3 regions of the Streptomyces sp. NPDC037273 genome follow, and region 2 is predicted to be linked to each of the others. Evidence: riboswitches for the same ligand, from Rfam matches in the RefSeq annotation. Region 2 holds a riboswitch; each other region holds the start of a gene.
What was found. A riboswitch is a leader RNA that binds a small molecule or an ion and turns the genes downstream of it on or off. The one in region 2 is predicted to bind cyclic di-AMP.
Positions count from the first base shown of each region.

Region 1: it holds a riboswitch for cyclic di-AMP, as region 2 does, so the genes downstream of both, ACZ7G1_RS23080 (transglycosylase family protein) here and ACZ7G1_RS17545 (M23 family metallopeptidase) in region 2, are expected to answer to the same signal.
Region 3: it holds a riboswitch for cyclic di-AMP, as region 2 does, so the genes downstream of both, ACZ7G1_RS37190 (M23 family metallopeptidase) here and ACZ7G1_RS17545 (M23 family metallopeptidase) in region 2, are expected to answer to the same signal.

Region 1 is NZ_JBVJVO010000008.1:316,620-326,481, forward strand. Features, by position in the region: gene ACZ7G1_RS23050 (SurA N-terminal domain-containing protein) at 1-230, shown strand, start outside; gene ACZ7G1_RS23055 (nucleoside triphosphate pyrophosphohydrolase) at 296-1,255, shown strand; gene ACZ7G1_RS23060 (hypothetical protein) at 1,252-1,545, shown strand; gene ACZ7G1_RS23065 (globin domain-containing protein) at 1,604-2,815, opposite strand; gene ACZ7G1_RS23070 (cytochrome P450 family protein) at 2,904-4,163, shown strand; gene ACZ7G1_RS23075 (transglycosylase family protein) at 4,282-5,319, shown strand; cyclic di-AMP (ydaO/yuaA leader) riboswitch at 5,577-5,750, shown strand; gene ACZ7G1_RS23080 (transglycosylase family protein) at 5,754-6,461, shown strand; gene eno (phosphopyruvate hydratase) at 6,782-8,068, shown strand; gene ACZ7G1_RS23090 (FtsB family cell division protein) at 8,159-8,629, shown strand; gene ACZ7G1_RS23095 (DUF501 domain-containing protein) at 8,652-9,197, shown strand; gene ACZ7G1_RS23100 (Ppx/GppA phosphatase family protein) at 9,194-9,862, shown strand, end outside.
Region 2 is NZ_JBVJVO010000006.1:15,437-25,298, reverse strand. Features, by position in the region: gene ACZ7G1_RS17555 (MFS transporter) at 1-661, shown strand, start outside; gene ACZ7G1_RS17550 (PP2C family protein-serine/threonine phosphatase) at 775-1,986, shown strand; cyclic di-AMP (ydaO/yuaA leader) riboswitch at 2,188-2,352, shown strand; gene ACZ7G1_RS17545 (M23 family metallopeptidase) at 2,364-3,458, shown strand; gene ACZ7G1_RS17540 (aldo/keto reductase) at 3,538-4,479, shown strand; gene ACZ7G1_RS17535 (PrsW family intramembrane metalloprotease) at 4,502-5,854, opposite strand; gene trmB (tRNA (guanosine(46)-N7)-methyltransferase TrmB) at 5,977-6,804, opposite strand; gene lhgO (L-2-hydroxyglutarate oxidase) at 6,860-8,044, opposite strand; gene ACZ7G1_RS17520 (MFS transporter) at 8,157-9,599, opposite strand.
Region 3 is NZ_JBVJVO010000025.1:41,300-51,161, reverse strand. Features, by position in the region: gene ACZ7G1_RS37205 (DNA gyrase/topoisomerase IV subunit A) at 1-1,573, opposite strand, end outside; gene ACZ7G1_RS37200 (M16 family metallopeptidase) at 1,761-3,110, shown strand; gene ACZ7G1_RS37195 (M16 family metallopeptidase) at 3,107-4,504, shown strand; cyclic di-AMP (ydaO/yuaA leader) riboswitch at 4,704-4,868, shown strand; gene ACZ7G1_RS37190 (M23 family metallopeptidase) at 4,881-5,651, shown strand; gene ACZ7G1_RS37185 (GntR family transcriptional regulator) at 5,857-6,540, shown strand; gene ACZ7G1_RS37180 (HPr family phosphocarrier protein) at 6,706-6,987, opposite strand; gene ACZ7G1_RS37175 (bifunctional acetate--CoA ligase family protein/GNAT family N-acetyltransferase) at 7,163-9,862, shown strand, end outside.

The DNA of each region.
Region 1 (9,862 bases), on a different contig from region 2:
TCGACGACTTCGTCCGCCACGAGGTCCTCATGCTCAAGATCGCCGAGAAGCTCGGCTTCACCGACAGCGCCGAAGGCCAGAAGAAGCGGACCGACGTCTACTCCGCCGCCTCCAAGGCCCTCGCCATCGACGTGAACCCGCGCTACGGCGCCTGGGACTCCGAGCGCGGCGGCCTCACCGCCGCCACCACGCCCTGGATCCGCCAGATCAACCGCGACCCGGCCGCCTAGGGCCCTGTCCGTCCGGGACCCGGGCTCCGTGGAAGGCGCGGGGCGGGTCCGGGTAGGTTCGAGGGGTGACTTCTGAGAGCCCCGGCCGCATCGTCCTGCTGACCGCAAGCCACCGGGTGGCGCCCGGAATCCTTTCCTGGCCCGCCTGGCAGGCGCTGCACGGTGCCGACCGGGTGCTCTGCCCCGACGAGGACCACCCCCAGCTGCCCTATCTGCGGGAGGCCGGCGTCGCCGTCGAGCACCTCCGGCCGACCGCCGAGGAGCTCGTGGCGGCCTGCGCCGGAGGCCGTACGGTCCTGCTGCTGCCCTCCGGCGAGGGCGACCGCGCGCTGACCGACGGCCTCGCCCGGCTCGCCGGCTCCGGCCGCTACGCGATGCCCGACCTGGAGCTGCTGCCCGGCTCGTACGACCTGCCCGGCGCCCGGCTCCTGGACCTCGTGCAGATCATGGACCGCATCCGGCGGGTCTGCCCGTGGTCCTCGCAGCAGACCCACAAGGGGCTCGCCAAGTACGGCATCGAAGAGGCGTACGAACTCGTCGAGGCGATCGAGGAGGGCGACCGGGTCGCCCTGCGCGAGGAGCTCGGGGACGTCCTCCTCCAGGTCGTCTTCCACGCCCGGATCGCCGAGGAGGACCCCGAGGAGCCGTTCTCCGTCGACGACGTGGCCGCCACGCTCGTCGAGAAGCTGATCCACCGGCACCCGCACGTCTTCGGCGACGAGACCGCCGAGACCCCCGAGGACGTCAAGGCGCACTGGCTGCGCACCAAGGCGATCGAGAAGCAGCGCGAGTCCGTCACCGACGGCGTCCCCCTCGGCCAGCCCGGCCTCGCGCTCGCCGCGAAGCTCGCCGGGCGGGTGCGGACCGCCGGCCTCGACGTGGGCCTGCCCGCCGGTGAGGGCGTCGGCTACGAACTGCTCGCCCTCGCGGCCCGGGCCGAGGCCTCCGGCACCGACCCCGAAGCCGCCCTGCGGGCCGCCGCCCGCGCCTACCGCGACGCGATCCGAACGGCGGAGGGCCTGTGAGCACGCACCCGGACGCGGGCGACCCGGCCCTGAGCGAGCGGACCCCGGACGGGACCGCCGTCCCGCGTGAGGCCGCCTCGGGCGGGCCCAAGCGGCAGCGGAAGCCGAAGTTCGCCGAGGCGCCGGGGGTGACGGCGTTCATGATGCTGTTCTTCGGGTGGGAGGCGCTGAGCGACGGCACGTGGCCGTGGGCGCGGGTCGTCCTCGGGGTGATCGCGCTGGGGTGCGCGGCGGAGCTGGCGCGGTACGCGGTGTGGCGGGCGCGCACGCGCGCGCGTGCGGGGGACTGAACGCGGGCCGCGTGCGGGGAGCTGACCGCGGCCGCGTGCGGGGTGGACCCGGCGGCGGTCAGTGGTCGCGGGGGGCGCGGGCCTGGGGGTTGTGCCAGAGGACCTCGGGGGGGCCGAGGAGGCGTTCGGCCGCGGTGTTGGGGCGGGTGGTGAAGCGGCCCACGAGCGGCAGGGTGTCGTGGTGGGTGCGGGCCGGGTCGGCGCCGACCTCCTCCAGGACCTCGGTGACCTCGTTGACGAAGGCGGGCGGGCCGGCGAGGTAGACGTCGTGGGCCGGCCACTGGACGCAGGCCCGCAGGGCCTGGAGCAGCCGCTCGGTCGCCTGGTCGCGGCGCTGGCGGGGCGCGGCGGTGATGTAGGTGACGTTCAGTCCGGGAAGGCGTTCCTTCAGGTTCTCGGCCTCCACGCGCGCGTAGAGGTACTCCTTGGCGCGGGCGACGACGAACAGCCGGCCTTCGAGGGCAGGCTCGGCGGTGGCGGCCTCCTCCAGGAGGGCCTTCACCGGCGCCCAGCCCGTACCGGCGCATATATAGGTGCGGAGTCCGCCCGGTGCGGTGTGGGCGGTGAGGGCGCCGCCGGGGGCGCTGAGGCGCAGGACCTCGCCGGGGCCGGTCTCCTCGACGAGGGCCGTGCTCATGGCGCCGCCGGGGATGCGGCTGACGTGGATTTCGACGGTGCCGTCGGGGCGGGGCGCGTTGGCCAGCGAGTAGGTGCGCCAGACGCGGGGGACGCGCAGGGAGCTGACGCTGACGTACTGGCCGGGGAGGTACGGCAGGGGGCAGCGGGGGCGGAGGGTGAGGACGGCCAGGTCGTCTCCGTACCGCTCGTGGCGGACGACGTCCGCGTCCCACCAGGACGGCTCGCCCGCCTCGGCCGACTCGTCGGCGCCGGCCAGCATCAGCTCGGAGACCAGGCCGTACGCCTCGGTCCAGGCCTTCTCGGCCTCCACCGTCCAGGCGGAGCCGGCGGCGTGGGTGAAGGCGGCGATGAGGCTCTCGCCGACGGCGGCGTAGAGCGCGGGGGAGGCGAGGAACTTGCGGTGGTCGCGGCCCAGCTGCCCCAGGTAGGGGCCGAGGGCGGGGTCCTCCAGGTGGGTCACCACATGGGTGAGCGCGGCGAAGAGCCGGTCCCGCTGCGGGAGCATGTCCTGGGGGAACAGCTCGCGCACACCCGGGTTGTTCCAGAACAGGTGCGAGTAGAAGAAGGTGACGGCTTGTTCGGCGCGTCTCTCGACGACGGCGAAGGTAGCTCTGAGCAGCTGGGGGTCCACTGACAAGAATCTAGGGCACGACCTGTACCCCTTGATCACAGGTTCTCCACGAACGTGACGCGCGGGGGTCGCCCTGTACGGTCGTGGCGTGAGTACGACCCCCGGCCCCGCCCCCGCCCCCGAGCTCTTCACCTGGGAGTTCGCGAGCGATCCGTATCCCGCCTACGCCTGGCTGCGGGAGCACGCGCCCGTGCACCGGACGACGCTGCCCAGCGGGGTCGAGGCCTGGCTGGTGACCCGGTACGCCGACGCCCGGCAGGCGCTGGCCGACCAGCGTCTTTCGAAGAACCCGGCGCACCACGACGAGTCCCCGCACGCGAAGGGGAAGACGGGCATCCCGGGCGAGCGCAAGGCCGAGCTGATGACCCACCTGCTCAACATCGACCCGCCGGACCACACCCGGCTGCGGCGGCTCGTGTCGAAGGCGTTCACGCCGCGCCGGGTCGCCGAGTTCGCGCCGCGCGTCCAGGAGCTGACCGACCGGCTCATCGACTCCTTCGCGGAGAAGGGGAGCGCCGACCTCATCCACGAGTTCGCGTTCCCGCTGCCGATCTACGCGATCTGCGACCTGCTCGGTGTGCCGCCGGAGGACCAGGACGACTTCCGGGACTGGGCCGGGATGATGATCCGGCACGGCGGCGGGCCGCGCGGCGGGGTGGCGCGGTCGGTGAAGAAGATGCGCGGCTATCTCGCGGAGCTGATCCACCGCAAGCGCGAGGAGCCCGGCGAGGACCTCATCTCGGGGCTCATCAAGGCCTCCGACCACGGCGAGCACCTCACCGAGAACGAGGCCGCCGCGATGGCCTTCATCATTCTCTTCGCCGGTTTCGAGACGACCGTGAACCTCATCGGCAACGGGGTCTACCAGCTGCTGCGGCACCCCGGGCAGCGCGAGGCGCTCCAGGCCTCGGTCGCGGCGGGGGAGACGGGGCTCCTGGAGACCGGCGTCGAGGAACTGCTGCGGTTCGACGGGCCGGTGGAGATGGCGACCTGGCGGTACGCGACCCGGGCGCTGACCATCGGCGGGCAGGAGATTCCGGCGGGCGACCCGGTGCTGGTGGTGCTCGCCGCCGCGAACCGGGACCCGGAGCGGTTCGGCGGGCCGGACGTGCTCGACCTGTCCCGGCGCGACAACCAGCACCTGGGGTACGGGCACGGCATCCACTACTGCCTGGGTGCGCCGCTCGCGCGGCTTGAGGGTCAGACGGCGCTCGCGACGCTGCTGACGCGTCTGCCGGATCTGCGACTTGGCGTCGATCCGGACGAACTGCGGTGGCGCGGCGGGCTCATCATGCGGGGATTGCGCACGCTTCCGGTGGAATTCTCCCCTTCCGTACCCCCACAGTGAACTGACTGCCCGTCAGAACTGTGATCTTCACGTGATCGCGGGTCCATCGACTTGTGACGAGCGTTCGAATACCGCTACGTTTCCCGGCAGTCTCAGCCGTCACGCGAAAGGCGCTGCTATGCGTTCCGGGAACGGACGACACCGTCGCCCCCGTCAGGCCCCCGCCCTCGTCGTCGCCGCCGGGGTGACCGGATCGGCCATGGCGCTGCCGCTGCTCGCCACCGGGTCCGCCTCCGCCGCCGACGCCTCCACCTGGGACCGGGTCGCCGAGTGCGAGTCCGGTGGCCAGTGGAGTGCCAACTTCGGCAACGGCATGTACGGCGGCCTCCAGTTCACCCAGGACAGCTGGGAGCGCCACGGCGGTCTGGCGTACGCGCCGAGCCCCGACCTGGCCAGCCGGGCCCAGCAGATCGCGGTGGCCGAGAAGGCCCTTGCCAAGGGCAGCCAGGAGTGGGCCACCTGCGCCCCGATCGCCGGCCTGACGAACGACGGCAGGAGCACCGGCGTGGACCCGGGCCCGACCGCCGTCCCCGCCGCCCCCACGGGCCCGGTCGCCGAGTCGAACCGCACCGACGGCCTGCCGTCGGCCTCCGAGGCGTCAGGCCGCACGCTCGGCGCGGAGAAGAGGGCCACCGTCGCCCCGACCCCCTCCGCCCCCCTCACGCCCTCCGCGCCGGTCACCCCGGACACCTCGGTCACCCCGGGCACGCCGACGGCCCCCGGCACCCCGGACGGGTCGGTTACGCCCGGTACGCCCGATTCCTCCGCTACGGAGGAAGGTGACGTGTCGTCGGCCACACCCGGCACCGGCAAGCACCGGGGCGAGGCCGCACCGGAGGGAAGCGGCAAGTCGGGCGCTTCGGCCGAATCGGGTCGACATGCCTCCTCCAGCGACAAGGTGGCCGAAAGCGTCGAGTCGCAGCCCTCGGCTGACGGCGCGAAGAATTCGGGCACAACGGACAGTCAGGGCGCATCGGGCGCGTACACCGTGCAGCCCGGTGACAGCCTTTCGGGCATCGCGCAGTCGAACGAACTCCCCGGAGGCTGGACGGCCCTCTATGACGCCAACCGGCAGACGGTGGGCGCCGATCCGGACCTGATCGTGCCTGGTCAGAGCCTTGAGCTGACGGTGGATCCGGCTTCGCGCGAGGGGTAGTTCGGGGCCGTATGTCCGGATCTGGGCAAGTGAGACATGGGTCTCTTCGCCTCAACTGGCGTGTCCTGTCCGTAACCTTTGGCTCCGTCACCTCTCACCTGCGCAAACACCCCCCGCCGGACGGCAAGTAGGGGCGATTTTTCCGCAATACGCCTCTTTGAGCTTCCGGCGGGCTTGTGCCTATGGTCGTACCGCTCGCCACCGCGGGCCCCGTCGACCGAAACGCCGAATCCTGCCGTCGGCCGATGGGAACAGTCGTCGCGCAAGCGCCGAAGGCAGGAGTGGGGGACCCAAGGTAAGTGCCGGTCCCGGCCGTTGAGACAGACGGCCGACGATCGGCTTGGGGTGAAGCCGCGTGCAAGGACACGCGGCCGGGCAACTTTCCGGCCCGAACCCGACAGCTCACCTCACAGGCGTCGGTGAGGAGAATCTCCATGCTGTTTTCCGGCAAGGGCAAACACCGTCGTCCCTCCAAGGCCACCCAGGTCGCCACGCTCGTCGGCGTCACCGGTGTCGCCGTCGCCGCCCCGCTGATGACCGCGGGCACCGCGTCGGCCGCCACGGCCTCCGAGTGGGACCGCGTCGCCCAGTGCGAGTCCGGCGGCAACTGGTCCATCAACACCGGCAACGGCTACTACGGCGGCCTGCAGTTCTCGGCCTCCACCTGGGCCGCGTACGGCGGCACCGCCTACGCCCCGACCGCCAACCTGGCGTCGAAGTCCCAGCAGATCACCATCGCCGAGAAGGTCCTCGCGGGCCAGGGCAAGGGCGCGTGGCCGAGCTGTGGCGTGGGCCTCTCCGGTGCCAAGTACACCGGCGGCACCAGTACCCAGGCCCCGAAGCGCACGGCCACCGAGCCGACCACGCGCAGCGAGCAGCGCCAGGCCCCCAAGAAGGCCACCGGCGTCAAGAAGGCCACCTCCGCCAAGAAGTCCACGGCGCAGAAGACCGTCACCACCCCGACCGGCAAGTCGGTCAAGAAGGGTGACGGCGAGTACCGCGTCAAGGCCGGCGACACGCTCGGCACCATCGCCCAGGCGCACGGCGTCCAGGGCGGCTGGCAGAAGCTCTACGACCTGAACAAGGACGTCGTCGCCGACGCCGACCTCATCTACGTGGGTCAGCAGCTCCACCTCAAGTGAGCCTGACGACCCTCCCGCGGTGACCACCCCGGTCCGGCGTGCTCCTTCCCCCGTGCGCGCCGGACCGGGGTTCCGTCGTGTGAGGGCCCGGGTTCCGTCGCGCAGGGGCGTAGAAGAGTCCTATAAGAGGGGCCTCCGACGGTTACCGTCCAGTAGATCTGGGGTCCTTCGTCCCGAGATGCATGCCCTTGGGTCCTTTTTCGTCCCAGGGTGCGGGCGCCCGGCCGGCTGGAGCCTCCGGGGCGGTTAGGCTCTTGTCGCAAGGCCCAAGCGACCTGCATCGACCTTGCGTCACATCCAGCGTCACATCCCAGAAGGAGATGCTCGTGCCGTCCATCGACGTCGTCGTAGCCCGGGAAATCCTGGACTCCCGAGGCAACCCCACGGTCGAGGTCGAGGTCGGCCTCGACGACGGCAGCACCGGCCGTGCTGCTGTTCCGTCCGGCGCCTCCACCGGTGCCTTCGAGGCCATCGAGCTCCGCGACGGTGACCCGAACCGCTACCTCGGCAAGGGTGTCGAGAAGGCCGTCCTCGCCGTCATCGAGCAGATCGGCCCGGAGCTCGTCGGCTACGACGCCACCGAGCAGCGCCTGATCGACCAGGCCATGTTCGACCTGGACGCCACCGAGAACAAGGGCTCGCTCGGCGCGAACGCCATCCTCGGTGTCTCCCTCGCCGTCGCGCACGCCGCCTCCGAGGCCTCCGACCTCCCGCTGTTCCGCTACCTCGGCGGCCCGAACGCGCACCTGCTGCCCGTTCCGATGATGAACATCCTCAACGGTGGGTCGCACGCCGACTCCAACGTCGACATCCAGGAGTTCATGATCGCCCCGATCGGCGCGGAGTCCTTCTCCGAGGCCCTTCGCTGGGGCGCCGAGATCTACCACACGCTCAAGGGCGTGCTGAAGCGCAAGGGCCTCTCCACCGGCCTCGGCGACGAGGGCGGCTTCGCCCCGAACCTCGAGTCGAACCGCGCCGCCCTCGACCTCATCGTCGAGGCCATCAAGGAGGCCGGCTACACCCCGGGCTCCGACGTCGCGCTCGCGCTCGACGTCGCCGCGTCCGAGTTCTACAAGGACGGCAAGTACGAGTTCGAGGGCAAGTCCCGCTCGGCCGCCGAGATGACCGAGTACTACGAAGAGCTCGTCGCCGCGTACCCGATGGTCTCCATCGAGGACCCGCTGTTCGAGGACGACTGGGCGGGCTGGAAGGTCCTCACCGACAAGCTGGGCTCCAAGGTCCAGATCGTCGGCGACGACCTCTTCGTCACCAACCCGGAGCGTCTGGCCCGCGGCATCGAGGAGGGCACCGCCAACGCCCTCCTGGTCAAGGTCAACCAGATCGGTTCGCTGACCGAGACCCTCGACGCCGTCGAGCTCGCCCAGCGCAACGGCTTCAAGTGCATGATGTCCCACCGCTCCGGCGAGACCGAGGACGTCACCATCGCCGACCTCGCCGTCGCCGTGAACTGCGGCCAGATCAAGACCGGCGCCCCGGCCCGCTCGGACCGCGTCGCCAAGTACAACCAGCTCCTGCGCATCGAGGAGATCCTCGACGACGCCGCGGTCTACGCCGGCCGCAGCGCCTTCCCGCGCTTCAAGGGCTGAGCTCGCCTGACGCCCTAGATACCTACGTCCCCGTACTCGGTCCCGTACCGTGTGCGGGGACGTACGTATGAACAGGGGAGGCGACACGACATGGCCGTGAAGGACCGGGACCGGTTCTCGACCGCGACCCGGATCAGGCTGCTCGGCGAGCAGACCGCGGCCCGTGTCTACCGCTCGCAGACCCGGCGGCAGGCCCGCCGCTCCCGGCTCACCGGCCGCGCGGCCTTCCTCGCGCTCGTCGTGTGCTCCCTCGTCGTGGCGCTCGCCTACCCGATGCGGAGCTACGTCTCCCAGCAGGGCGAGATCGCCGAGCAGGAGCGCCGGGCCGCCGAGGCCGCCCGGCGGGTCGAGGAACTCAGGGACGAGAAGGCCCGCCTCCAGGACCCGGCCTACGTCCGCCGCCTCGCCCGCGAGCACCTGCACTACGTGCTGCCCGGCGAGACCGGCTTCACCGTGAACGACCCCGACGCGGAGCAGCGGCCCCGCGCCGACCAGGGTGCCGAAGAGCGACCCTGGTACGACAACCTCTGGGACGGCGTCGACCACGCCGACCGCCCGTAACGACCTGACGAGCAAGGCAGACATGGAAACGCCCCCTCCGCAGACCGAACGCACCGAGCCCACCGAGACGGACATCGCCGCCTTCGAGCTCCAGCTCGGCCGGCCGCCCCGCGGCCTGCGCGCCATCGCGCACCGCTGCCCGTGCGGTCAGCCGGACGTCGTCGAGACGGCGCCCCGGCTCCCCGACGGCACGCCGTTCCCGACCACGTACTACCTGACCTGCCCCCGGGCGGCCTCGGCCATCGGCACCCTGGAGGCCAACGGGGTCATGAAGGAGATGCAGGCCCGGCTCGCCACCGACCCGGAGCTCGCCGCCGCCTACCGGGCCGCGCACGAGGACTACATCTCCCGCCGTGACGCCATCGAGGTCCTGGAGGGCTTCCCGAGCGCCGGCGGCATGCCGGACCGGGTCAAGTGCCTGCACGTCCTCGTCGGCCACTCGCTGGTCGCGGGCCCGGGCGTGAACCCCTTCGGCGACGAGGCCCTGGCGATGCTGCCCGAGTGGTGGGCCAAGGGACCCTGCGTCACGCCGTGCGCGGACAAGGACGAGAAGGAGTCCGCGGAATGACCCGGGTCGCCGGTATCGACTGCGGTACGAACTCGATCCGCCTCCTCGTCGCCGACGTCGACCCCGAGACGGGCGACCTCGTCGAGCTGGACCGCCGGATGGAGATCGTCCGGCTCGGGCAGGGCGTCGACAAGACGGGCCGGCTCGCCCCGGAGGCGCTGGAGCGCACCTTCGCCGCCTGCCGCGACTACGCCGAGGTGATCAGGGAGCTGGGGGCGGAGCGGCTCCGCTTCGTGGCCACCTCCGCGTCCCGCGACGCCGAGAACCGCGACGAGTTCGTGAACGGGGTCATGGAGATCCTGGGCGTCGAGCCCGAGGTCATCACCGGCGACCAGGAGGCCGAGTTCTCCTTCACCGGCGCCACCGGCGAGCTGCACGGCTCGGAGAAGTACCTCGTCTTCGACCTCGGCGGCGGCTCCACCGAGTTCGTCATCGGCAACCGGACGGTCGAGGCCGCCCGCTCGGTCGACATCGGCTGCGTCCGGCTCACCGAGCGGCACGTCCGCCACGACCCGCCGACCGCCGAGGAGGTCGAGGCGATCCGCGCCGACGTGCGCGCCGCGCTCGACCTGGCCGCCGAGACCGTCCCGATCGAGACCGCCGAGACCCTCGTCGGCCTCGCCGGCACCGTCACCACGGTCGCCGGCATCGCCCACGGGCACAGC
Region 2 (9,862 bases):
CCTCGTACAGCTCCGGCACCTTCCCGTACGGGCCGTGCGCGAGCCGAAGGGGGCGGGGGAGCGGGGGCAGTTCCGCACGGTGCTGTCCCACCGGACCTTCTGGTTCTTCTCGCTCGCCATGACCGGCTCGTACGTCCTGTCCTTCCAGGTCTACCTGGCGCTGCCGCTCGCGGCCGACGGCACGGCGCTCACCACGGCGCTGTTCGTCGTCTCCGCGCTCGTGGCGCTCGCCGGGCAGCTGCGGATCACGGCCTGGTGCCGGCGGCGCCTCACCCGGGAGCGCTGCCTCGTCCTCGGGCTCGCCCTCATGGGCGGCGCGTTCCTGGCACCGGCGGCGCTGGGCCGGGGCGCGGCCGGGCTGTTGCTCTGCGCGGCGGTCCTCGCCGTCGCGAACGCGGTGCTCTACCCCTACGAGATGGACACCGTCGTCGCCCTCTCCCGGGGCCGCTGGGTCGCCACCCACTACGGGCTCTACAACACCGTGTGCGGGATCGGCATCACCCTCGGGAACCTCGGGACGGGCGCGCTGCTCGACGTCACCGGCTGGTCGGCGGCACCCTGGCTCGCCCTGTGCGCCGTCGGTCTGGTCTGCGCGGCGGCGATGGCCCTGCTGTCCAGGGGCGGACGGCTGGCGGAGGAGAGCCCCCCAGGAAGCGCCTGACCTTCCGGGCTACGCCACTCGGCCCCGTGGGAGTCGCCCGCCGGTGCGGCGGCGGCCACGCTGGGAGGGCGCGGTGCGGACCGCGGCCGGTCGGACCGGGCAGGAGAGCACAGGTGGGGCACCCCCAAGGAGTGGCGGGCGGCGGGCGGCGGCGTGACGAGGGCCGTCCGGCGTACGGCGGCGCGCGGCGGTTCATCCGCGCGCTGCCCCCGCTGGTCATCGTGGGCGGGGTCTTCTTCGACGTGTCGACCCCGCCCGCGTACACGGCGGCGCCGCTCTTCTCCGCCGCCCCGCTGATCGCCGCGCCCTTCTTCTCGACGCTCACCACCCTGCTCACCGGGATCGCCGCCGTCCTCGCCTCCATCGGGCTGCACGTCTACAACGGCACCGCCGACGAGATCCCGGCGCTCACCGAGACCCTGACCGTCCTCACGGTCTCCGCGCTCGCCCTCCTCATCAACCGGGTGGTGCGCCGCAGCGGCGAACGGCTCGCCTCGGCGCGGGTCATCGCGGAGACCGCGCAGAAGGCGGTCCTCCCGATGCCCGCCGAGCGGATCGGCGGGCTCCAGTGCGCGGCGCGGTACGAGGCGGCGCAGGCGGACGCGTTCATCGGCGGCGACCTGTTCGCCGTCCAGGACACCCCGCACGGGGTGCGGCTCGTCGTCGGGGACGTACGGGGCAAGGGGATGGACGCGGTGGAGGCCGTTGCCGTCGTCATCGGGGCCTTCCGCGAGGCGGCCGAACAGGAACGGACCCTGGAGGGCGTGGCCGAGCGCCTCGAACGGGCGCTGGCCAGGGAGGGCACCCGGCGGCACGGGCTCGACGCCTTCGAGGGGTTCACCACCGCCGTCCTCGCCGAGCTTCCGCGCGCCGACGGCAGCGGCACCTTCAGCGGTTTCGTACGGGTGGTGAACCGCGGGCACCCGCCGCCGCTGCTGCTGTACGCGGACGGGCACCTGGACCTGCTGGACCCGGCCGAGCCCGCGCTGCCGCTCGGCATGGGGGATCTCGCGGCCTGGCCTGACCGGGCCGAGGCGCGGCCCTATCCGCCGGGCGCGACCCTGCTCTTCTACACCGACGGCCTCTCGGAGGCGCGGAACGCCGAAGGCGTCTTCTACGATCCGGCCGAGCGACTGGCCGGCCGGATCTTCCCGGGACCCGAGGAACTCCTCGACGCGCTCGTGGACGACGTACGGCTCCACACCGGCGGCGGGTCGACGGACGACATGGCGCTGCTCGCGGTGAGCAGGCCGGCGGCGGGGCAGCCGGAGCGGCGCAGGACGATGCCGGTGGTGCCGCCCGGCGGGTCCGGTCACCAGGTGTAGTCGAGGGGTGTCACTGCGATAACAATTGACATAACGTCAGATCGCGAGGTTTCCCTTATCCCGTTCTGAACGGGGGTCAACTCGGGCGATTACCTCCCAATTCAATGAACGATCAAGCGGAACGGCTTGGAATCGGGACCCCCTGTCTATTAACGTTCGATAACGCAGCGCGGTCGTCACACCCGTCGCAAGAGGCGGCACCGTGCGCACGCGCCGAATCCTGAAAAGGAACCGGGGAACCACCACTTGGGGTGAATCGGGCCCCTTCGCACCCGTGCGGACCACGCACCCGTGCGGTCGAGCCCGTAGGAGACCTTCCTGCTCCGAACCCGTCAGCTAACCCGGTAGGCGAGAAGGAAGGAAAGGAGCGCGCCTCCGTGGCGTCCAACACTCCCGCACCCGAAGCCCCCTTCGATGCCTTCGGTGGTGGTGCGGGTCCCGCCGCCCCGGACACCGAGTGGAATCCCACCGAGGACTCCCTCCGCGCGCAGAGCCGCTCCGGCGGCCGCCACCGGGTCGTCAAGCAGCGCTCCAACTTCGCCCGTTCCTCCACCGTCCTCGGCGTCGGCGTGATCGCCGCCGTCGGCGCGGGCGGCCTCGCCACCGCGCAGGAGAAGCCCCCGGTCGCGATATCGCTCCCCGACCTGGACCTCCCGGACCCCCACGACCTCCCCGGCGTCGGCGACCTCCTCCCCGGCGAGGACAGCGCGCCCGTCAGCGCGGCCCGCGCCAACCCCAACCCGCTCACCGCCGCCACCTACACCACCGGCGCCGACGAGCAGGCCGACAGCGCCACCAGGACCGCGTCCGGCGCCGCCGACGCGGGCGAGGCCCTGCGCGCCCGCATCCTCCAGCAGGCCGAGTCGCAGCAGGCCTCCGCCGACGCCGCCGAGAAGGCCGCCGCGGAGAAGCTCGCCGCCGAGAAGGCCGCCGCCGAGGCCAAGGCCAAGGAAGCGGCGGCGGAGAAGGCGGCCGCCGACGCCAAGGCGAAGGCCGAGGCCGAAGCGAAGGCCAAGGCGGAAGCGGAAGCCGCGGCCAAGGCGGAGGCCGAGCGCCTCGCCAAGCTCGCCGCGAGCTACTCGCTGCCCCTCTCCTCGTACAGCCTCACCGCCACCTACATGCAGTCCGGCTCGATGTGGTCCTCCGGCTACCACACCGGCCTCGACTTCGCCGCGCCCACCGGCACCCCGCTCAAGGCCGTCCACGGCGCCACCGTCAAGTCCGCGGGCTGGTCCGGCTCCTACGGCTACCGGATCGTCCTGGAGCTCGCCGACGGCACCGAGGTCTGGTACTGCCACCTCTCCTCCATGACGGTCTCCGCAGGCCAGACCGTCGGCACCGGCGAGACCATCGGCCGCGTCGGCGCCACCGGCAACGTCACCGGCGCCCACCTCCACATGGAGGTCCACACCTCCGGCGGCGACGGCATCGACCCGGCGGCCTGGCTCCGCTCCAAGGGCCTGTCGCTCTGACCCCGTCACCCGCTCCGGGCGCCCCGCCTCCCGGAGCCCGGACGGAATAGGCCCGGCGGCGCGAGCGGTTGATCCCCCCATGACCTCTCTGCGCCCGCTGGGCAGTTCCGACCTGCACGTCTTCCCGCTCGCCCTCGGCGGCAACGTCTTCGGCTGGACCGCCGACGAGGCCCAGTCCTTCGCCGTCCTCGACGCCTACGCCGCGGCGGGCGGCAACTTCGTCGACTCCGCCGACGTCTACTCCGCCTGGGCCGAGGGCAACGAGGGCGGCGAGTCCGAGACGGTCATCGGCCGCTGGCTCGCCTCCCGCGGCAACCGCGACGACATCGTCGTCGCCACCAAGGTCGGCGCCCACCCCCACTTCAAGGGGCTCTCCGCCACCACCATCAAGGCCGCCGCCGAGGAGTCGCTGCGCCGCCTCGGCACCGACCACATCGACCTGTACTACACGCACTTCGACGACGAGACCGTCCCCGTCGAGGAGATCGTCACCGCCCTCGACCAGCTGGTGAAGGACGGCAAGGTCCGCGCCGTCGCCGCCTCCAACATCTCCCCCGAGCGGCTGCGCGCCTCCCTCGACTTCGCCGAGACCGAGGGCCTCGCCCGGTACGTGGCCCTCCAGCCGCACTACAACCTGGTCTCCCGCGACACCTACGAAGGCCCGCTCCTGGAGACCGCCGAACAGGCCGGCCTCGCCGCCGTCCCCTACTACGGCCTCGCCTCCGGCTTCCTCACCGGCAAGTACCGCCCCGGCGTCACCGTCGACAGCGCCCGCGCCGCCGGCAAGCACCTCGACACCGAGCGCGGCCGGGCCGTCCTCTCCGCCCTCGACACCGTCGCCGAGGCCCACCAGGCCGAGCTCGCCAGCGTCGCCCTCGCCTGGCTCGCCTCCCGCCCCACCGTCGCCGCGCCGATCGCCTCGGCCCGCACGGTCGAGCAGGTCCCGGCCCTGATCGCGGCGGCCGACCTGACGCTCACCGCGTCGGAGCTCGACCTCCTGACGGAGGCGTCGGCCCGCTGAGGCCCTTCCTTCGGGGCGCTGGCTAGCTCCGGTACGGGTTGTAGCCGCCGTAGTCCAGGTACTGCGGCGGCGCCCACACCCGGCCCGTCGCCCGCGCCGCGTACGTCAGGGAGGGCGAGGCGACCGCGCGCCGCTGCCACAGGTGGTGCAGCAGCTCCTGCTCGCGGGCCGGGAAATCGGGCCCGGCCGTGCCGCGCCGGGCCCGGTCCCGCAGGAACGCCAGGGTCGTCGCGAACGACTCGTACTCGCCGACGGCCCGCGCGGCCTCCGGGCCGTACGTCCGGCCCGCGAAGGACCGGGCCAGCTGGCGGGCCCGCATCGAGGAGAGCGCGAGCGGCTCGGCGGGGGAGAGCCAGCCGGCCGCCGCGTACGCCGGGAGCTCGCCGGATATCGTGCGCAGCTCGCGCTGCCGGCTCCACACCGCGAGCCAGGTCAGCAGGCCGAAGGCCGGGACCATCAGCGCCCCGTACACCGCGTAGAACGCCCACGGGCCGCCGAAGGTGGCCGAGCCGTTCCAGGCGGCGTGCAGGCCCATCGCGAGCAGCAGCCCGGCGAGCGGCAGCAGCACCTTCCGCAGCCGCTTGCCGCGCGGGGCGAGCGCGGCGAAGCCGAAACCGATGCCGGTGAGCACGGTGAACAGCGGGTGCGCGAACGGCGACATCACCACCCGGACGAAGAAGGTGCCCGCGGTGACCATGCCGATGCCCGCGCGGCCGACCTCCTGGTCCTCTCCGAAGGCGTTGCCCAGGTAGAGGATGTTCTCGGTGAAGGCGAAGCCGGTCGCGGTGAAACCGGCGAAGACGACGCCGTCGACGAGCCCGCCGAAGTGCCGCCGGCGGAAGAGGAACAGCAGCAGGACCGCGGCGGCCTTCGCGCTCTCCTCCACCACCGGCGCGATGACGGTCGCCCCGAGGTTGTCGGCCGAGTCCGGGTCCGCCGTGGCCGTGGCTATCCAGCGGACCGCGAAGGAGTTCGCCAGGATCGCGACCAGCGCGGCGGCGAAGGCGCCCCAGGCGAAGGCGAACAGCAGGTTCTTCCACGGCCCCGGCTCGACCCGGTCGAGCCAGCGGAACGCCGCCATGAGCAGCGGTACGGGAAGCACGGCGAGGCCCAGGCCGACGAGGAAGCCCTGGGTGCCGGTCTGCTCGCGGACCAGCGCCAGGATGACCAGGGCGCACAGCGCGAGCAGCGTGATCACGGCGACGGCCCGGACCACCCGGCTGCGCCAGAACGCGCGGCGTGGCTTGTAGCGCCACTTCGACCGGTCGGCGGCGGCCGGGAAGGCCGGCTCGTCGCTGTCCCGGTGCGGCACGGGCGCGGTGTCCTCGGGGGGCCGGCCGGCGGCGGGCAGGTCGGCGGGGGCAGGGTTCGACACGTGAGCGACCCTAACGACCCCCACCGACACGGGGCGACGGGGTTAAGCCGTCCCCGTCACTTCCGCCGGAGGTCCGGGTCGCTTCCGGCGGAGGTCCCGGTCACTTGCGGCGGAGGTCCCGGTCACTTCCGGCGGAACAGGAGGTCGTGGACGACGTGGCCCTTGTCGAGGCCCTGGCCCTCGAAGCGGGTGAGCGGACGGAAGTCCGGGCGGGGCGCGTAGCCCCCGTCGGCCTGCGTGTTCTCGTAGTCCGGGTGCGCGGAGAGCACCTCCAGCATCTGCACGGCGTACTCCTCCCAGTCCGTGGCGCAGTGCAGCACGGCCCCGGGCTTCATGCGCGGCGCGAGGAGGCTGAGGAACTCGGGCTGGATGAGCCGGCGCTTGTGGTGGCGGGCCTTGGGCCACGGGTCGGGGAAGTAGACCCGGCAGCCGTCGAGGCTCGCGTCGCCGAGCATCTCGCGGAGCAGGATGATCGCGTCGCCGTTGGCGACCCGGACGTTGGTCAGTCCGTTCCGGTCGGCGAGGCCGAGCAGATTGCCCTGGCCGGGCGTGTGCACGTCCACGGCGAGGATGCCGGTGCCGGGGTCGGCCGCGGCCATCTGCGCCGTCGCCTCGCCCATGCCGAAGCCGATCTCCATGACGACGGGCAGCCCGTCGAACATCTCGCCGAGGTCGAGGACGCCCTTGCCGTCGATGTCGAGGCCCCAGTCGGGCCACCGCTTCAGCATCGCCTCGGCCTGCCCGTAGGTGACCCGGCTCCGGCGCGGCTGGAAACTGCGGATGCGCCGCTCGTGGTGCGCCCCGGCGGGATCGGGCATGGGCCCCTCGCCGGGAGCGAACATCCGGCTGCCCCGCCGCGCGGCGGCCTTGGCGGGCTCGGCGGCGGGCTCGGCGGCGGTCTTGGCGGGCTCGGCGGCGGCCTGCGGGCCGTTCTCAATCTGCTCAGACACAATGCCACCGATTCTACGGCGGCCCCCGGGGTGGGCCACCGTCCCCCGGCCCCCGCTACAGCTGGGCCAGCGCTCGTGACGCGACCTCGCGGCCGATCGGGAGCGAGGCGGTGGCGGCGGGCGAGGGAGCGTTGAGCACGTGCACCGTGCGGGCTTCCTCGCGGAAGAGGAAGTCGTCGACGAGGGTGCCGTCCCGCAGGACGGCCTGGGCCCGCACGCCCGGCGCCGCGCGCCGGAGGTCGGACTCGCGGACGACCGGGAGGAGCCGGCGGACCGCTTCGGTGAAGGCGCGCTTCGAGAGGGAGCGGTGCATCTCGCCGGCGCCGTATCTCCAGTGGGCGCGGGCGATGGCCCAGGAGCCGGGCCAGGCGAGGGTGCCGGCCAGCTCGCGCGGGCGGACGACAGACCAGCCGTATCCCTCGCGGGCGAGCGCCGGCACCGCGTTGGGCCCGATGTGGACGCCGCCGTCGATGCCCCGGGTGAGGTGGACGCCGAGGAAGGGGAAGGCGGGGTCGGGGACGGGATAGACCAGGCCCCGCACCAGCGAGGGGTCCTTCAGCTCGTAGTACTCGCCCCGGAAGGGGACGATCCGCATGCCGGGGTCGTCGCCGGCGAGGCGCGCGATCCGGTCGCAGTGGAGGCCCGCGCAGTTGACGAGGACCCGGGCCCGCACGATCCGGCCGTCCGCCGTCCGCACGGCGACGCCCCACGGCCGCCGGTCGATCACGGTGACCTCGGCGCCGTACAGGATGCGGGCCTTGGAGGCCTCGGCGAGCCGCTCGGAGACGGCGCCGTAGTCGCAGATGCCGGTCGTGCCGACGTGGATCGCGGCGAGGCCGCGCACGCGGGGCTCGTACTCGCTGATCTGCGCCGGGCCGAGCTCGCGCACCGGGATGCCGTTCTCCCGGCCGCGCTGCACGAGCGCGTGCAGCCGGGGCAGCTCGTCGCGCGTGGTGGCGACGATGAGCTTTCCGGTCACCTCGTGCGAAATGCCCCATTCCGCACAGAACTTCACCATCTCGGCCGCGCCCTCGACCGCGTACCGCGCCTTGAGCGAGCCCGGCCGGTAGTAGATCCCGCTGTGGATCACCCCGCTGTTGCGCCCGGTCTGGTGGCGCGCGAGAGCGTGCTCCTTCTCCAGAACCGTGACCCGGGTACCGGGAGCGGCACGCGTCACCGCGTACGCCGTCGAGAGACCGACGATCCCTCCGCCGATCACCAGTACGTCACAGTCAAACACCAGCGCCACCTCCCACCCCCGATAGTGCACTGGCCCACTGACAACGCCGCTAAACGCCCACTTCGTGGGACGCGCGTCACGGTCGGGCCACGGGCCCCGCCGGAGCGGCGCGTCACGCTGGGGAGACGAGGAGGGGCCGGGCCCTCTCCCGCAGCTCCATGACCCGCGGCTCGTCCCCGTACGGTTCGAGCCGGTGCAGCAGATCCCGTACGTACTCCGTGGTCCGCGCCGAGGAGATCCGCCCCGCCACCTCCACCGCGCGCGTGCCCGCCGCGCAGGCCGCGTCGAGGTTCCCCGACTCCAGCTCGGCGACGGCGGAGACCACGAGCCGCAGCCCGTGCGAGCGGACGAACTCCTCGGTGGGCCTCGACAGCGCCTGCTCGGTGAAGCGGCGCACCTCCCGGGGCGCCTTCAGGTCCCGGTAGCACTCGGCCGCGTCGGCGCAGAACCGGTCGTACGAGTAGAAGCCGAGCCACGTCGGGTCGGCGTCGCCCTCCCGGGACCGCTCCAGCCAGCCCTCGGCGGACTTGAGCGCGGCCGCGGCGGCGACCCCGTCCCCGGCCTTGGCGTGCGCGCGTGCCTCGACGAGCCGGAAGAAGGACATGGTGCGGGCGGTGGCGAGCCCCCTGTTGCGTTCGAGGGCGGCCTGGGCGAGGTCGACGCCCTCGTCGGCGAAGCCCCGGTAGGTGGCCTGCAGGGACATGGAGGCGAGGACATAGCCGCCGAGGGGCACGTCCGCGGCGGCGCGGGCGAGCCGCAGGGCCTGGATGTAGTAGCGCTGGGCGGCCTCCTGCTGCCCGGTGTCGAAGGCCATCCAGCCGGCGAGTCGGGTCAGCTCGGCGGTCGCCCCGAACAGGGCCCGGCCGACCTCGTCCGAGTACGAGCCGAGCAGCAGCGGAGCCGCGTCCACGCGTAAGCACTCGGGGACCATGGAGGAGCGCCAGTCCCCGCCGCCGTACTTGGAGTCCCAGCGGCGGGCGTCCTCGGCGGCCTCGCGGAGCTTGGCGACATCGCTGTGCCCCACGCGCGCGTGCTCCGCGGCCGCCGCGCCGCCCCCGCCCGGGCCGGGCCGCGGGGCCTCGCGCTCGACCGACGGGTCGGCGGGCGTTATCAGCCAGCGGGAGGTCGGGGTCGCGTACGCGCTGACCGCGAAGGAGCCGGCGAGCGACTGCCAGATGCCGCCCCCGCCGGCCCGCCGCCCCGCGAGGTCGAGCCGGTACAGATCGGTGGCCGAGCGGACCGCCTCGCCCACGTCGCGCGGGAAGGCGAGCCCCACCTCGGGCGCCGGGTCGGCGTCCGCGAGCCCGATCTCGTGCAGCGGCACGGGCCGCCCGAGCTTCTGGCCGATCGCGGCGGCGATCAGGTGCGGGGCGGCGCCCTGCGGCACCATGCCCTTCGACACCCAGCGGGCGACCGAGGTCTTGTCGTAACGAAGCGTCAGACCCCGCTGTGCGCCGAGGTCGTTGACGCGCCGGGCTAGCCCGGCGTTGCTGATTCCCGCGAGGGCGAGAACCGTGCCGAGCTTTTCGTTCGGCCCGCGTTGCTCCCTGGACATGACGCCACCCCTCGACAACACAGCCGGCCGCCACGACGCCGGGCATAGGCGTGCGGCATTCGTAAACACAGCGTAGTTCGCCGCATCCCTACCGTTAAGGGGCGGTGTTCCGTATGGCGAGATTGTTGTGTGACCGGCCGCCGTCGGGTGCCGGCGGCCCGGCCCGTGCTCCCGCCGTGTGGCCGTGCGCCCGGCCGTGCGCTCTCGTCCGGTCCGAGGGGGAGCGCTTCCATGAATGACGCGTGGGTCGGCCCGCTCGGCCG
Region 3 (9,862 bases), on a different contig from region 2:
ATGAGAGCAGGACCCGGCAGGGGTCGTCGGCGACCTCGAGGGAGACGGCGGCGACGGGCGCGCCGGCGGATTCGAGCAGGACGGTCCGCCGGTCGGTGGCGAACTTCTTGGCGACGGCGGCCAGCTCCGCGGAGACGAGCTTGCGCAGCTCCGCGTCCGATTCGAGGATGCCGGTCAGTTCGTCGATCTCGCCGTTGAGCCGGTCGCGCTCGGTCTCCAGCTCCAGGCGGTCGAACTTGGTGAGGCGGCGCAGCGGGGTGTCCAGGATGTACTGCGTCTGGACCTCGCTCAGCGAGAAGCGCTCCATCAGGCGCTCCTTGGCCTGTGCGGAGTTCTCGCTCTCGCGGATGAGGCGGATGACCTCGTCGATGTCGAGCAGGGCGATGAGCAGGCCGAGGACGAGGTGGAGCCGGTCGCGCTTCTTGGTGCGGCGGAACTCGGAGCGGCGGCGGACGACCTCGAAGCGGTGGTCGAGGTAGACCTCGAGGAGCTCCTTGAGGCCGAGGGTGAGGGGCTGTCCGTCGACCAGCGCCACGTTGTTGATGCCGAAGGACTCCTCCATCGGCGTCAGCTTGTAGAGCTGTTCGAGGACCGCCTCGGGCACGAAGCCGTTCTTGATCTCGATGACGAGCCGCAGGCCGTGGCTGCGGTCGGTGAGGTCCTTGACGTCGGCGATGCCCTGGAGCTTCTTGGAGCCGACCAGGTCCTTGATCTTGGAGATGACCTTCTCGGGGCCGACCGTGAACGGCAGCTCGGTGACGATGATGCCCTTGCGGCGGGCGGTCACCGTCTCCACGGTGGCGGTGGCGCGGATCTTGAAGGAGCCGCGGCCCGACTCGTAGGCGTCCTTGATGCCGGAGAGGCCGACGATCCGGCCGCCGGTGGGCAGGTCGGGGCCGGGGACGAACCGCATGAGCGTCTCGAGGTCGGCGCTCGGGTGCCGGATCAGGTGCCGGGCGGCCGCGATCACCTCGCCGAGGTTGTGCGGCGGCATGTTGGTCGCCATGCCGACCGCGATGCCCGAGGCGCCGTTCACCAGCAGGTTCGGGTACGCGGCGGGGAGCGCGACCGGCTCCTGCTCCTGGCCGTCGTAGTTGGGCGAGAAGTCGACCGTGTCCTCGTCGATGGACTCGGTCATGAGCAGGGCGGCCGGGGCCATCCGCGACTCGGTGTACCGCATGGCGGCCGGCGGGTCGTCGTTGCCCAGGGAGCCGAAGTTGCCGTGGCCGTCGACGAGGGGCAGCCGCATGGAGAAGGGCTGTGCCATGCGGACCATGGCGTCGTAGATCGACGCGTCGCCGTGCGGGTGCAGCTTGCCCATCACCTCGCCGACGACGCGGGCGCACTTGACGAACCCCCGGTCGGGGCGGAGGCCCATCTCGCCCATCTGGTAGACGATGCGGCGCTGGACGGGCTTCATGCCGTCGCGGGCGTCGGGGAGCGCGCGCGAGTAGATCACCGAGTACGCGTACTCGAGGAAGGAGCCCTGCATCTCGTCGACGACGTCGATGTCGAGGATTCGCTCCTCGAACGCGTCGTCCGGCGGCGGTGTCTTCGTGCTGCGGCGGGCCATCGCGGCTGCGGCTCCTTCACCAACAAGGTTGATCTGACGCGGACCATTGTGGACCGTGCCACCGACAACGCCGACCTCGACCCGGAAGAGGGACATCGGGACCCGGCGGGAACTTCGCGAGGTGTCGGCGCGCTTGCATACAGTGGCAGGACTTTTTCACATCGCGATCGAAGGGACGTACATGCCCATGGGTCACACGGCCACGGCCGAGGCCGGCTCCGGCGGCCTGACAGCGACCGAGCACCGGTTGGCGAACGGCCTGCGCGTGGTGCTCTCGGAGGACCACCTGACCCCGGTCGCCGCGGTCTGCCTCTGGTACGACGTCGGTTCGCGCCACGAGGTCGAGGGGCGCACGGGCCTCGCCCACCTCTTCGAGCACCTGATGTTCCAGGGCTCGAAGCAGGTCCACGGGAACGGCCACTTCGAGCTGGTGCAGGGCGCCGGCGGCTCGCTCAACGGCACGACGAGCTTCGAGCGCACCAACTACTTCGAGACCATGCCCACGCACCAGCTGGAGCTCGCGCTCTGGCTGGAGGCCGACCGCATGGGCTCGCTGCTCGCGGCCCTGGACGACGAGTCCATGGAGAACCAGCGGGACGTCGTCAAGAACGAGCGCCGCCAGCGCTACGACAACGTGCCGTACGGCACCGCCTTCGAGAAGCTCACCGCCCTCGCGTACCCGGAGGGCCACCCCTACCACCACACGCCGATCGGTTCGATGGCCGACCTGGACGCGGCGACGCTGGAGGACGCGCGGAACTTCTTCCGCACGTACTACGCGCCGAACAACGCGGTGCTGTCGGTCGTCGGCGACATCGACCCGGCGCAGACCCTGGCGTGGATCGAGAAGTACTTCGGTTCCATCCCGCAGCACGACGGCAAGCGGCCGCCGCGTGACGGCTCGCTGCCCGAGGTCATCGGGGAGCAGCTGCGCGAGGTCGTCGAGGAGGAGGTCCCGGCCCGCGCGCTGATGGCCGCCTACCGGCTGCCGCACGACGGCACGCGCGAGTGCGACGCCGCCGACCTGGCCCTGACGGTGCTCGGTGGCGGCGAGTCCTCCCGGCTGCACAACCGGCTGGTCCGCCGCGACCGCACGGCCGTCGCCGCCGGCTTCGGCCTGCTGCGGCTCGCCGGCGCGCCCTCGCTGGGCTGGCTGGACGTGAAGACCTCCGGTGGCGTCGAGGTCCCCGAGATCGAGGCCGCCGTCGACGAGGAGCTCGCCCGCTTCGCCGCCGAGGGCCCCACGCCCGAGGAGATGGAGCGCGCGCAGGCCCAGTTGGAGCGCGAGTGGCTCGACCGGCTCGGCACCGTCGCGGGCCGCGCCGACGAACTGTGCCGGTTCGCCGTGCTGTTCGGCGACCCGCAGCTCGCCCTCACCGCCGTCGACCGGGTCCTGGACGTCACCGCCGAGGAGGTGCAGGCGGTCGCGAAGGCCAAGCTGCGCCCCGACAACCGCGCGGTGCTGGTCTACGAGCCGCTGGCGGCCGAGCAGGGCGAAGACGACGGCGATGACGAGGAAGAGGGAGCGGACCAGTGACCGACGCTGCCGTGTCTTTGACGAGCATGGACTTCCACCCGCAGCCGGCGCCGGGCGTCGCCAGGCCCTGGGCCTTCCCGGCCCCGGACCGCGGGAAGCTGGACAACGGCCTGACGCTGCTGACCAGTCACCGCCCCGGTCAGCAGGTGGTGGCCGTGGAGATCTTCCTGCCCGCCCCGCTGGACGCGGAGCCCGCCGGTCTCGACGGCGTCGCCACCATCATGGCCCGCGCGCTCTCGGAGGGTACGGACCGGCGCAGCGCCGAGGAGTTCGCGGCCGAGCTCGAGCGCTGCGGTGCCACGCTCGACGCGCACGCCGACCACCCGGGCGTGCGGGTCTCCCTCGAGGTCCCCGTCTCCCGGCTGCCGAAGGCGCTCGGGCTGCTCTCCGAGGCCCTGATCGCTCCGGCGTTCCTGGAGACCGAGGTCGAGCGCCTGGTGCGCAACCGGCTCGACGAGATCCCGCACGAGACGGCCAACCCGGGCCGCCGCGCCGCGAAGCAGCTCTCCAAGGAGCTGTTCCCCGCCGAGTCCCGGATGTCCCGGCCGCGCCAGGGCACCGAGGAGACCGTCGCGGCGATCGACGCCGCGGCCGTCCGCGCCTTCTACGAGGCGCACGTCCGGCCGGCCACGGCCACGGCCGTGGTGGTCGGCGACCTGACCGGCGTGGACCTCGACAAGGTCCTGGCGGAGACGCTGGGCGCCTGGACGGGCGAGCCGGCCGAGCCGCTCCCGATGCCGCCGATCACCGCCGACGACACCGGACGGGTCGTCATCGTGGACCGCCCGGGCGCCGTCCAGACCCAGCTGCTCATCGGCCGGGTCGGCCCGGACCGGCACGACCGCGTCTGGCCGGCCCAGGTCCTCGGCACGTACTGCCTGGGCGGCACCCTGACCTCGCGTCTGGACCGGGTCCTGCGCGAGGAGAAGGGCTACACGTACGGCGTGCGGGCCTTCGGTCAGGTGCTCCGCTCGGACGCCGAGGGGAACGGCGCCTCGATGCTGGCCATCAGCGGCTCCATCGACACACCCAACACCGGTCCGGCACTCGACGACCTGTGGAAGGTGCTGCGCACCCTCGCCGCCGAAGGCCTCACGGACGCGGAGCGCGAGACGGCCGTGCAGAACCTGGTGGGGGTGGCACCGCTCAAGTACGAGACGGCGGCCTCCGTCGCCGGGACGCTCGCCGACCAGGTCGAGCAGCACCTCCCGGACGATTTCCAGGCCCAGTTGTACGCGCGCCTGGCCGAGACCGGCACCGTCGAGGCGACCGCCGCCGTGGTCAGCGCCTTCCCGGTGGACCGGCTGGTGACCGTGCTCGTCGGCGACGCGGCGCAGATCGCGGAGCCGGTGCGGGCGCTCGGCATCGGTGAAGTGACCGTCGTGACGGGCTGATTCCGGCTCCGGCGTGACAACGGGAGGGCCCCGGCAGCAGATTCGCCGGGGTCCTCCCGTATGTCCGTATTGATGAGAAGAATGATCATTTGCCCTGTGGCATGTCTTACAAAAAGCGTGTCTGGTTGGTGATTGAAAGACGATCCGCATAGCGTCGGTGCGGCTGTTCGCCAGTTGCACCCGCCGCATCCGCGGCATCGGACAGTCATCGCCGAGTCCCCGTCAGGCGCGAGCCTGGGGAGCCGGGGACCCACATCAGTCCCTGGGGTGAATCGGACGCCTTCGTGCCGCACGGAGGGGTCCGTAGGAGACCTTCCTGCTCCGAACCCGTCAGCTAACCCGGTAGGCGAGAAGGAAGGAAAGGATCAGCCACTACATGGCGTTCACCCGTGCCACCGGGAAGCATCGTGGTCCGAGCCGGATGGCGCGCCGCAGCGTGGGCATCGCCGGCGTCGCGACCCTCGCCACCACCGGGGTCATCGGAACCCTCGCCTCCCCGGCGCTCGCCGCCGACACGGACAACCGCTCCGCCGAGGACACCGGCCTCACCCAGGTGATCACCGAGACCTCCCTCGTGGACCGGATCAACGCCCAGGCCGCCGCCCAGGAGCAGGAGGCCGTCGAGGCCGTCGCCCTCGCGAAGGCCAAGGCCGAGGCGAAGCGCAAGGCCGAGGCCCGCGCCAAGGAGATCCGCCAGGAGCGCGAGCGCGCCGCCCGCGAGGCCGAGCGTCGCCGTCTGGCTTCCTTCCAGCTCCCCGTCGCCGGCTCGTACGTCTCCACCGGCTACAAGACCGGCGGCTCGCTCTGGTCCTCCGGCAGCCACTCCGGCGTCGACTTCCACGCCGCCTACGGCAGCCGGGTCGTCTCCGTCGGCTCCGGCACCGTCGTCGAGGCCGGCTGGGGCGGCGCGTACGGCAACAACATCGTGATCCGGATGAACGACGGCACGTACACCCAGTACGGGCACCTCTCCTCCATCGGCGTCCACGTCGGCCAGACCGTCGAGCCCGGCCAGCAGATCGGCATCTCCGGCTCGACCGGCAACTCCACCGGTCCGCACCTCCACTTCGAGGCGCGCACGACCGCCGAGTACGGCTCCGACATCAACCCGATCGCCTACCTCCGCGCCCGCGGCGTCAACCTCTGACCCCGTCCGGCCCGGTTCCGCACCGCGTCGCAAAAGCCCCGGCTCGTACTGAGCCGGGGCTTTTCGTCGGCCGTCACACGGTCGAATACCGCCATGGATTCCCCCGGGGCATCGGAAATCCCGGCGTGCTGCAATAGAGTCGATGATCAGGCGCAGAACAGGCGCCGCTCGAATTGTCTCGCGCGGACCAAGGCGGAGGTCGGACATGCGCATTCCCGCGCATTCGGTATGCACGGCGATCCGGGACGACATCGTCAACGGCGTCTACGAGCGGGGCGGCCGGCTGACCGAGGAACAGCTCGCACGCCGGTACGGGGTCTCCCGCGTCCCGGTCCGCGAAGCCCTGCGCACCCTGGAGTCCGAGGGCTTCGTCGTCACCCGCCGGCACGCGGGCGCGCACGTCGCCGAGCCCACCGAGCAGGAGGCCGCCGACCTCCTCGACATGCGGTCGCTGCTGGAACCCCTGGGCGCCGCGCGGGCCGCGCAGCGGCGCACCGACGCCCACCTCAAGGTGCTGCGCGGCCTGGTCAGGCTGGGGCAGGAGCGGGCCAGGCGCGGCCAGGGCGAGGATCTGCGCTCGCTCGGCGGCTGGTTCCACGAGACGCTCGCGCAGGCCTCGGGCAGCCCGCCGCTGACGGCGCTGCTCACCCAGCTGCGGCACAAGATCGCCTGGATGTACGCCGTGGACCAGCCCGCCCAGCCGGTGGAGGCCTGGGCCGAGCACGGCGCCATCGTGGACGCGGTGGCGCGCGGCGACGCCGAACGGGCCAGGGCGCTGACGGTCCTGCACGCGGAACGCTCATTGTCGCTGCACCGGCTCAAAAAGCCGGAGCGGGGCCGTGTGAGGGTTTCGCAACATGCAGTCAACACGGCGAGTGCCCGGAATTAACGTGGCCGCCGTATAAAAAGGACAGGCATTCAGTCGCGATATTCGTGCTGCCCTAAAAGCTTGATTTCGATGAATCGGGCCCCGTGATCGACCGCCCGCATACGAATGGCCGTGGTCACCGGAATTCCGGCGGCCACGGCCATAAGTCGTGCGAGGGGGACCGGATCAGACGGTCTCGGGGAGCTCGTCCAGGCCCTCGGCGACCAGCTTCGCGAGACGGTCGAGCGCGGCCTCGGCGCCGTCGGCGTCCGAAGCGAGGACGATCTCCTCGCCGCCCTGGGCGCCCAGGCCGAGCACCGCGAGCATGGACGCGGCGTTCACGGGGGTGCCGTCGGACTTGGCGATCGTCACCGGCACGCCGGAAGCCGTGGCGGCACGGACGAAGATGGACGCGGGGCGGGCGTGCAGGCCCTCGGCCCAGCCGACGTTGACGCGGCGCTCAGCCATGGTGTTGCCCTTCAAGTCTCAAGCGGGTTGTCTAGACCAGTCTCTCATGTGCTGCGTGGTGCTCGCGCCGACCTTCGGCCCGGATCGGACCGCCTTTCGGCCCTCCCTACCTTGCACGGCGCGCACCCGCCGCGCGAGCGGTGCCAGGGTCGTGTCGCGGCCGTAGGCTGACCCCATGCAGAGCGCGTCGGAGCAGTCGGAAGCGGGGGGACGACCGGCCCCGCCGGCCCCGCAGGAGCACCCCTACCCCGACCACTGGGAAGCGGACGTGGTCCTCCGCGACGGCGGCACCGCGCGCATCAGGCCCATCACCGCCGACGACGCCGACCGTCTGGTCAGCTTCTACGAGCAGGTCTCGGATGAGTCGAAGTACTACCGCTTCTTCGCGCCCTACCCGCGCCTCTCCGCCAAGGACGTCCACCGCTTTACCCACCACGACTTCGTGGACCGGGTCGGACTCGCGGCGACGGTGGGCGGCGAGTTCATCGCCACCGTGCGCTACGACCGCATCAACGCCCAGGGCATGCCCGCCTCCGCGCCGGCCGACGAGGCCGAGGTCGCCTTCCTCGTCCAGGACGCCCACCAGGGGAGAGGCGTCGCCTCCGCCCTCCTCGAACACATCGCGGCCGTGGCGCGCGAGCGGGACATCCGGCGCTTCGCCGCCGAGGTGCTCCCCGCCAACAACAAGATGATCAAGGTCTTCACGGACGCCGGCTACACCCAGAAGCGCAGCTTCGAGGACGGCTCCGTACGGCTTCACCTCGACCTCGAACCCACCGACCGCTCCCTCGCCGTCCAGCGCGCCCGGGAACAGCGAGCCGAGGCGCGCTCCGTGCAGCGGCTCCTCACCCCCCGCTCCGTCGCCGTCATCGGCGCCGGACGCACACCGGGCGGCGTCGGCCGCACCGTCCTGCGCAACCTGATCGGGGCCGGCTTCACCGGGCGGGTGTACGCGGTGAACGCGGCCCTCACCGACGAGACCGGGCAGCTCGACGGCGTCCCCGCCCACTCCTCGGTCGGCGCCATCGGGGAGCCGGTCGACCTGGCGATCGTCGCCGTCCCCGCCGAGCGGGTGCCGGAGGTCGTCGCGGACTGCGGCGAACACGGCGTCCGCGGCCTCGTCGTGCTCTCCGCCGGATACGCCGAGAGCGGGCCCGCCGGCCGCGACCGGCAGCGGGAACTCGTACGGCAGGCCCGCTCGTACGGCATGCGGATCATCGGACCCAACGCCTTCGGGATCATCAACACCGCCGGCGACGTGCGGCTCAACGCATCGCTCGCCCCGCAGATGCCCGGCGCCGGCCGCATCGGGCTCTTCGCCCAGTCCGGCGCCATCGGGATCGCCCTGCTCGCCGGCCTCCACCGGCACGGCGCGGGCCTCTCCTCCTTCATCTCGGCCGGCAACCGCGCCGACGTCTCCGGCAACGACTTCCTCCAGCACTGGTACGACGACCCCGGCACCGACGTCGTCCTCCTCTACCTGGAGTCGATCGGCAACCCCCGCAAGTTCACCCGGCTCGCCCGCCGCACCGCCGCCGTCAAACCGGTCGTCGTCGTCAAGGGCGCCCGGCATAGCGGCAGCGCCCCGCCCGGCCACCGGGTGCCCGTCACCCGCATCCCGCACGCCACGGTCTCCGCGCTGCTCCGGCAGGCCGGGGTGATCCGCGTCGACACCATCACCGAACTCGTCGACGCCGGACTGCTCCTCGCCGCCCAGCCGCTGCCCGCCGGACCCCGCGTCGCGATCCTCGGCAACTCCGAGTCGCTCGGCCTCCTCACGTACGACGCCTGCCTGACGGAGGGGCTGCGCCCGCTGCGCCCGCTCGACCTCACGACGGAGGCGGAACCGGCCGACTTCCGGGACGCGCTGGCGGCGGCGCTCGCGGACGAGACCTCCGACGCGGTCGTCGTCACCGCGATCCCCTGGGTCGGGGAGAACGGCGCCACCGAGTTCGGCGACGGCGAGGTCCTCGCGGCCGCCCTCCGCGAGGCCGTCGCCTCCGCCCCCGCGCCCACCAAGCCCGTCGTCGTCGTCCACGTCGAGATGGGCGGCCTCGCCGAGGCCCTCGCCGTCGCCACCAGCACCCGCCCGACCGCACCGGGCCGCCCGGCCCCCCGCCGCACCGACGAGACCGCGCCGACGACCCCGGGCGCCCCGACGACCTCGGGCACGTCCACGCCGCCGGCTCCGGGCACGTCCGCGCCGCCGACCCCGGGCATGCCCGCGCCTACGGCCCCGGGCACCTCCGCGCCGACGGCCCCGGGCACGGCAGAGGCACAATCACAGGCACCCACTACGCACCCGAACCCGAACCCGCACCCGAACCCGAACCCGGCCCCGGCCCCGGCCCCGGACCCGGACCCGGCCCCGGTCCCCACCCCGACCCCGTCCCCCGCCACCATCCCCGCCTACCCCGCCGCCGAGCGGGCCGTGCGGGCGTTGGCGGAGGCCGTGCGGTACGGGCAGTGGCGGCGGCAGGCGGCGGAGCCGGGGCGGGTGCCCGAGTACGAGGACATCGACGAGGCCGGGGCGGCGGCGCTCATCGAGCGCGCGCTCGGCGCACGGGAGGGCGAGGACGCGGAGGCCAGGGGTGTGACCCTCGGCACCGACGAGGCCGGTGAACTGCTGGCCCGGTACGGGATCGCCGTACTGCCGACCCTGCCCGCGCCCACCCCCGACGCCGCCGTCGCGGCCGCCGCCCGGCTCGGCTACCCCGTCGCCCTGAAGACGACCGCGCCGCACCTCCGGCACCGCCCCGACCTCGGCGGCGTCCGGCTCGACCTGGCGACCGAGGAGCAGCTCCGCACGGCGTACGCCGAACTGACCGAGGTGCTCGGCAAGCCGGAGGAGCTGCTTCCGGTCGTCCAGGCGATG